One region of the Arthrobacter sp. NicSoilB11 genome, then DNA from elsewhere that is predicted to be linked to it. Evidence: riboswitches for the same ligand, from Rfam matches in the RefSeq annotation. Region 1 holds a riboswitch; the other holds the start of a gene.
What was found. A riboswitch is a leader RNA that binds a small molecule or an ion and turns the genes downstream of it on or off. The one in region 1 is predicted to bind thiamine pyrophosphate.

Region 1 (3,745 bases):
AGCGCGGTGAGCCGCAGCCGCTCCAGCAGTTCGTCCACCCGATCCCCGCCGTGGCCCAGGTGCCGGGGGCCGAACAGCAGTTCGTCAAGCACCCTGCCGGTCACGAACTGGTGCTCCGGCTCCTGGAACACCGTCCCCACTCGGGAAATCAGCTGATCCGCCTTCCACCGGTACGGGTCAATGCCGGCACCGCGGCTCAGGTCCATGGTGGCGGAGACCTTTCCGGACACCGGTTCCAGCAGCCCTGCCAGGGTCAGGGCGAAAGTGGACTTACCGGCGCCGTTGGGACCCGTCACGGCGAGCGCCTGCCCGGCGCGCACCTGCGCGGCCAGGCCTTCCTGGACCGGTGACGGCGGAATCTTCCTTAAGCCCTTGCGTCGGGGACGTTCGCGGGCGACTGCCAACTGTTCGGCTGCGAGCAGGAGGTTTCCCGTGCCGGGGGCCGGGACCACCGCCCGGGCACGGGTTGCCGGGACGTAGCCGGGGACCCACACACCGGCGGCGGCCAGCATGGCCCGCGCCTCCGTGAGCACCTGGTCCGGCGGCCCGTCCAGGAGTACGGCAGGATCCGCGGCGGAGCCCGGCTGCAGGACCACGATCCGGTCCACCAGGTCCTTCCACACGGACACCCGGTGCTCCACCACCACCAGCGTGGCCCCGGTCTTGTCCAGGCACCGCGCCACGGCATCGCGGACCTCCAACACGCCGTCCGGGTCCAGGTTGGCGGTTGGCTCATCCAGGAGGATCAGGCCCGGGCGCATGGCCAGGATGCCGGCCAGCGCCAGGCGCTGCTTTTGCCCGCCGGACAGGGCCGACGTCGGGTGGTCCAGCGGCAGGTGGGACAGTCCGACGTCGGCAAGCGCCTCGTGCACGCGCGCCCAGATTGCTTCCCGTGGGACGGCAAGGTTTTCGGCACCGAAGGCGACGTCGTCCCCCACCCGCGACAGGACCACCTGCGTCTCGGGGTCCTGCTGCATAAGTCCGGCGCGCCCGCGCTGGGCGCGGGGCACGGCGCCGTCAACCAGCAGCGAACCCGACTCGTCGGCGTCCCCCGCCTCGCCGCCGTCGTCGTTGATGTCCCCCAGCACCCCTGCGAGCGCGTGCAGGAGCGTGGACTTCCCGGCGCCCGAGGGGCCGAGCAGGAGCACCCGCTCCCCCGGGCTGATGTCCAGGTCAAGCGCATGGACGGCAGGCTTGGCCCTGCCGGCGTGCCGCCATCCCCAGCCCCGGGCTGTGACGGCGGCAGGGCGGACGGTGCCGCCGTCACGCTGGGCTGGTGCCATCAGGAGAAGACAGGCTCCGTGGCGGCCTTGCGCGAAGCGAAGGAGCTCAGCACGCCGGTACGCGCCAGGCCGCGGGTGGCCAGCCAGGACAGGGCGCCGGCGAGAATGGCGCCGGAGAGGGTGGTCAGCACGATGTACGCCAGCTTGTCCGCACCGGAGTAGGCGATGTTCCAGCCCCACGGTGCGAATGAGTCATTCAGTCCGCAGAAGAATCCAGCCGCGGCGCCTGCCAGCAGGGAGACGGGCAGGTTGAACTTGCGGTAGACGAAGATGGCGAAGATGATTTCCGCGCCGAGGCCCTGGATGAAGCCGGAGAAGAGGACCGAGGCACCGTACTGGGAACCCATGAGGAGTTCCCCGGTGGCGGCCACGGTTTCACAGAACAGGGCGGCCCCGGGCTTGCGGATGATCAGCATTCCCAGCACGCCGGGAATCATCCAGCCGCCCGCCAGCAGCCCGGTCAGGGGCGGGTAGGCGGCATTCATGGGGGCAGAAAGCGCGGCTGCTCCCTGGTCCCACGCCCAGAAAATGACGCCGCCCGCGATGGCCACCAGCGCGGCGACCACGATGTCCACGACGCGCCAGGACTTACTGGTGGTCTTCTTGATTGCTGCAGTACTCATGTGATCCTCCTGGGAAACAGGAGGGGAAAGTGGACCCGGCTGACGGCTGTTGCCGTGCAGCCGCGGCACTTTGAGAACTCGACTCCCTTGCGCCGGTACTAACCGGATCAGGTTCGAGGGTCTGCGGCTGTCCGCACTCTCAGCGCCCACCTGCGGTGCCCGGCTTGTGCCAGGATGTCCGACGGCGGCGCTCCCCTGTCGTTATTAGTGGTGCTTTTGGATGGGTAAGGCTTTTTGAACTGCCCTTCCGGGCGTGGTCAAGTTTACACCTGGCGGGGGTAGATTGAGGGCCATGAGCGCCATTCCACCGGATGTGACCGGATTCGATCCTGATTCCGCCGACGCCCAGCTGGAGGGGTCACTGGAAGCGTCGATCGCCCGCATCGAGGCGGAGGTCCGGGAGCTCCAGTTCCCCGGCTTTTCGCTGGATGACGCGTTGAACCTGGGCCTGCTCCTGGTGGAGCTGGGCAAGGAGCGGTCCCTTCCCATCGCCATCGACATCACCAAGGGCGAGCAGGTCCTGTTCCACGTCGCGCTCCCGGGCGCCACGCCGGACAACGGGCACTGGATCCGCGCCAAGCAGCGCACTGCCGCCCGGTACGAGGTGCCGTCACTTTTGGTGGGGCTTCGCGGCCGGCTGGGCGGCGGCCGGATCGAGGACAACGCCTGGTTCGACCAATCCCGGTATGCAGCCCATGGCGGCGCCTTTCCGATCTACGTCACCGGCGTGGGCGCCGTGGCCACGCTGACCGTCTCCGGGTTGCCGCAGCTGCAGGACCATGACCTGGTGGTTGAGGCGCTGCGCGACATCCTGGGGTCGTCGCTGCGGGATTAGGCGCCGGTTGACCTGCCGCCAACAGGAAGCCTGCTTAGCTTTTATTAGTAATCATGCTTACTATATTGGTTCCCGGGTTTCGAGGAGGACAGGGCATGGGAGTCACCATGGGCGGTCCCGCGTTCGTTCCCGTCACCAGCGCGGCAGACCAAGGAGCACCATGAGAATCCCGGAATCCAGAGGCCCCCTCAGCAACGCCCTGTTCGCACTCCTTGCGCAGGCTCCGGCCGAAGCCGGGACGGGGCTGGACGGGCTGTACCACCTCGCGGCACGGCAGGTGGCCGGCACTAGTGACATCATCGGCGACGAGGACATCCAGCTGGCCCTCTTCTGCCTCTACGAGCTCCACTATTCCGGCCTGGCCGGCGTCTCCGACGACTGGGAGTGGGAGCCGGCGTTAATCCGGGTCCGGCAGCTGGTCGAGGCACCGTTTGAGGCAGCCCTCCGTACCGCCGCGCACCAGGCCGCCGCAGACTTCGAACTGCCTGCCGGTGCCCTGACCAGCGACCAGGTAGCCGACGTCCTGTTCGGCCTCGCAGCCACGGACACCGGGCCCAGCGTCTCCCGCTACGTCGCCAGGAAGGCGGGCCTGGACCAGCTCCGGGAGTTCCTGATCCACAAGTCGATGTACCAGCTGAAGGAAGCCGACCCGCATACATGGGCCATTCCGCGGCTCAGCGGACGGCCCAAGGCGGCCCTGGTGGAAATCCAGGCGGATGAATACGGCGGCGGCCGCCCCGAGCGCATGCACAGCGCGCTGTTCGCCCGGACCATGCGCGGTTTGGGCCTCGACGTCAGCTACGGCGCGTACGTGGATGCCGTCCCCGCCGTCTCCCTCGCGTCCGTCAACCTCATGTCGCTGTGCGGCCTGAACCGGCGGCTCCGGGGTGCCATCACCGGCCACCTGGCGATCTACGAGATGACCTCCTCCCAGCCCAACCGGTTCTACGGCAACGGATTCCGCCGGCACGGTTTCGGCGCGGACGTCACCCACTACTTCGATG
Region 2 (3,745 bases), 1.5 Mb from region 1:
CGCCACCGCCTCCAGGCCCAGTGCGCGCTGGTAGTAGTCGGTCATGACCTTCATGTCGCCCACCTTGAGCATTACCGTGCCCATGGCGAGGTCGGCAGGAAGAAGATCCTGGCTGCTGGCTGCGTCGGTCATTTGAAGGCTCCTTGTGTTGGAGGCCGTCACTTCGGCGGCCTGTCACATATTAAAATTACTTGAAGCTTCAATTTATTCCAAGTAGCGGAACGAAATAACTCAACGGATGATGCGGCCGCCCAGCACCACGTGCTCCAGCGCCGTGATCGTGTCCGGGGTGGTCCGGGGGTCGTCCCGGCACACCACGACGTCGGCCCGCGCGCCTTCCTCCAGGTTGTCGGCGCCCAGCCACGCACGCGCTGCCCAGCAGGCGGCATCCAGGGCCGCATGCATGGGCAGGCCGGCCCCGTGCAGGGCGAGGATCTCATCTGCGATCCTGCCGTGCCGGATCACGCTGCCTGCGTCCGTGCCGGCAAAGATCCGGACGCCGGCGGCATGGGCCTCCGCCACCCGTTCCAGCCTGCGTTCCCACAGGGCACGCATGTGGGCGGCGTAGCGCGGAAACTTTGCGTCCGCCTGCTTCGCGATATCAGGAAAGGTGGCGATGTTGATGAGGGTGGGCACGATCGGTACGCCCTGCTCCACGAACCGGGGCAGGTGGCGCGGCAGCAGCCCCGTGGCGTGCTCAATGCAGTCAATGCCGGCGTCCAGCATTTGGTCCAGGGTGTCTTCGGCGAAGCAATGTGCCGTGACCCGGGCACCTTCATCATGGGCAGCCTGCACAGCGTCACGCACGACGGCGGCAGGAAAGGAGGGCGCAAGGTCGCCGGCGCTCCGGTCGATCCAGTCGCCCACCAGTTTGACCCAGCCGTCGCCGTCGCGCGCTTGCTTCCGCACGGCCTCCACGAGCCCGTCGGGTTCGACCTCCGCCGCGAAGCCGCGCAGGTAGCGGCGTGTGCGGGCCACATGCCGTCCTGCACGGATCAGTACCGGGAAGTCCCGGCCGCCCTGCATCCAGCGGGTATCGGCAGGTGAGCCGGCGTCGCGGACCAGCAGGGTTCCGGCGTTGAGGTCAGCCAGCGCCTGCTCCCGGGCAATGGCGGGTTCCACCGGACCGTCGGGACCCAGGCCGATGTGGCAGTGGGCGTCGACGAACCCCGGCAGCACCCAGCCGTCGAGTTCCCGCGCCGGAGCGGCAGCGGGCCGGCTGAACGTGAGCTTGCCGTCCACCGACCAGAGTCCATGGCGTACCCGGTCCGGTGCGGCCAGGACGGGTCCGCGAAAGTAGATGATGTCTGCCATCGGGCTTCCTTTCGATGCCCGGTCAGGCTAGCACCCGCGAATGTGACACCGCCCTTCCGGGGGCCTGTGGTAGCTTCTTCTCTGACCACACGGGAGCCCTTGCAGGGGCTGAGATCGGGCTGACGCAGCCTGCGACCGTTGAACCTGTCCGGGTAATGCCGGCGAAGGAAGTGAGTATTCCCTTGAGTACGCAAAACACCCAGTTGAACCCTGCCCACCTGCCGTCCACCGGGGGTTCCGGAGCCGGCTCCACGCCCCAGGTGAACCAGTCCGAAGTGACCCGGTCCCTGGCGTCGCATTCGCTGGCCTATATCGACGACGCCGGGTCCGGCATCCGGGTACCCGTCACGGAAATTGCCCTGGAGCCATCGCCCAACGGCCAGCCGAACGCACCGTTCCGGACCTACCGGACGGCGGGGCCGGGAAGCGACCCCGTCCGCGGCCTGGAGCCCTTCCGCGCGGAGTGGATCGTGGCGCGCGGAGACACCGAGGCCTACAGCGGCAGGGAACGCAACCTGCTCGACGATGGCCGCTCGGCCGTCCGCCGCGGCGCCGCCTCCGCGGAGTGGAAGGGCGCGCAGCCGGTGCCCCGCCGCGCCGTCGACGGCCGGACGGTGACCCAGATGCACTATGCCCGGCAGGGCGTCATCACGCAGGAGATGCGCTTCGTGGCGCTGCGCGAGAACTGCGATGTGGAACTGGTCCGGAGCGAACTGGCCGCCGGCCGCGCCATCATTCCGAACAACATCAACCATCCGGAGTCCGAGCCGATGATCATCGGCAAGGCCTTCCTGGTGAAGATCAACGCCAACATCGGAAACTCGGCCGTGACGAGTTCCATCGCGGAGGAGGTGGACAAGCTCCAGTGGGCCACGCAATGGGGTGCCGACACCGTTATGGACCTGTCCACCGGCGACGACATCCACACCACGCGGGAGTGGATCATCCGCAACTCCCCCGTCCCGATCGGCACCGTGCCGATCTACCAGGCCCTGGAGAAAGTCAACGGCGAGGCCAACGCGCTGACCTGGGAAATCTTCCGGGACACTGTCATTGAACAATGCGAGCAGGGCGTGGACTACATGACCATCCACGCCGGCGTGCTGCTTCGCTATGTCCCGCTGACCGCCAACCGGGTGACGGGCATTGTGTCCCGCGGCGGCTCCATCATGGCCGGCTGGTGCCTGGCCCACCACCAGGAGAACTTCCTCTACACGCACTTCGATGAGCTGTGCGGGATCTTCGCGAAGTACGACGTTGCCTTCTCCCTGGGCGACGGTTTGCGCCCCGGTTCGACGGCGGACGCCAACGACGCCGCCCAGTTCGCGGAACTGGACACGCTCGCCGAGCTCACCCAGCGCGCGTGGGAGTACGACGTTCAGGTCATGGTGGAGGGGCCCGGCCACGTTCCCTTCCACCTGGTCCGGGAAAACGTCGAGCGGCAGCAGGAACTCTGCAAGGGGGCCCCGTTTTACACCCTGGGCCCGCTGGTGACAGATGTTGCTCCGGGCTATGACCACATCACCTCAGCGATTGGTGCCACCGAGATTGCCCGTTACGGCACCGCGATGCTGTGCTACGTCACCCCGAAGGAACACCTGGGCCTGCCCAACAAGGACGACGTGAAGACCGGCGTGATCACCTACAAGATCGCCGCGCACGCGGCGGACCTGGCCAAGGGGCACCCGGGGGCGCATGAACGGGACGACGCCTTGTCCAAGGCGCGGTTCGAATTCCGCTGGCGGGACCAGTTCGCACTGTCCCTGGACCCGGTGACGGCTGAGGCGTTCCACGACGAGACGCTGCCGGCTGAGCCTGCCAAGACGGCGCACTTCTGTTCGATGTGCGGGCCCAAGTTTTGCTCCATGCGGATCAGCCAGGACATCCGCGACGAATTTGGTTCCGCGGAGGCGCAGGCGGCACTGGCCGATGCTGCGGCCGGGATGCGCGGGAAGAGCGAGGAATTCCTGGCGGCCGGCGGCAAGGTCTACCTGCCGGAACTGCGGGTGCCTGCTGACAGCTAGGACGCGCGGGCCGGCTGGCTCCGGCTGACCTGGCTGATGAACTGCCGGATGGCCCGGTCCCCGTCCGGGGAGTCATGGGGCCGGTGTCCTCCCGCGGCAACGCGGTGCAGGGCACCGGTCTCCCGGAGGTACCCGGCGATTTCCTCGTAGAGCGGTTCCCACCCACCGGTCAGCACCAGCGTGGGCACCCCGGGAACAATGTGCAGCGGCGCCTCCCATGACGGGGCCTGGAGCCGCAGCCTGCGGGCGGACCTTTTTTCTTCCGTGGTGGCGGGCTGCTGGAGGTCGGTGGCGAAGACCCGCCGGACGAATTCGCGCTGGAAGTCTTCGTCGCTGAGCTGGTGGCGCACGTCGAAGAGGGGCTGCATGAGGCTGATGTGGGCGGCAGTGGCCGGGAGTTCCGCTGT

Region 2: another riboswitch for thiamine pyrophosphate. It lies ahead of thiC (phosphomethylpyrimidine synthase ThiC); the one in region 1 lies ahead of LDO14_RS18950 (ECF transporter S component).

What each region holds. Positions count from the first base shown of each region.
Region 1 is NZ_AP024657.1:4,061,503-4,065,247, forward strand. It holds gene LDO14_RS18945 (ATP-binding cassette domain-containing protein) at 1-1,283, opposite strand, end outside; gene LDO14_RS18950 (ECF transporter S component) at 1,283-1,906, opposite strand; TPP riboswitch at 1,973-2,113, opposite strand; gene LDO14_RS18955 (heme-degrading domain-containing protein) at 2,199-2,741, shown strand; gene LDO14_RS18960 (iron-containing redox enzyme family protein) at 2,902-3,745, shown strand, end outside.
Region 2 is NZ_AP024657.1:2,580,374-2,584,118, forward strand. It holds gene LDO14_RS12015 (VOC family protein) at 1-132, opposite strand, end outside; gene LDO14_RS12020 (amidohydrolase family protein) at 232-1,314, opposite strand; TPP riboswitch at 1,394-1,501, shown strand; gene thiC (phosphomethylpyrimidine synthase ThiC) at 1,497-3,338, shown strand; gene LDO14_RS12030 (alpha/beta hydrolase) at 3,335-3,745, opposite strand, start outside.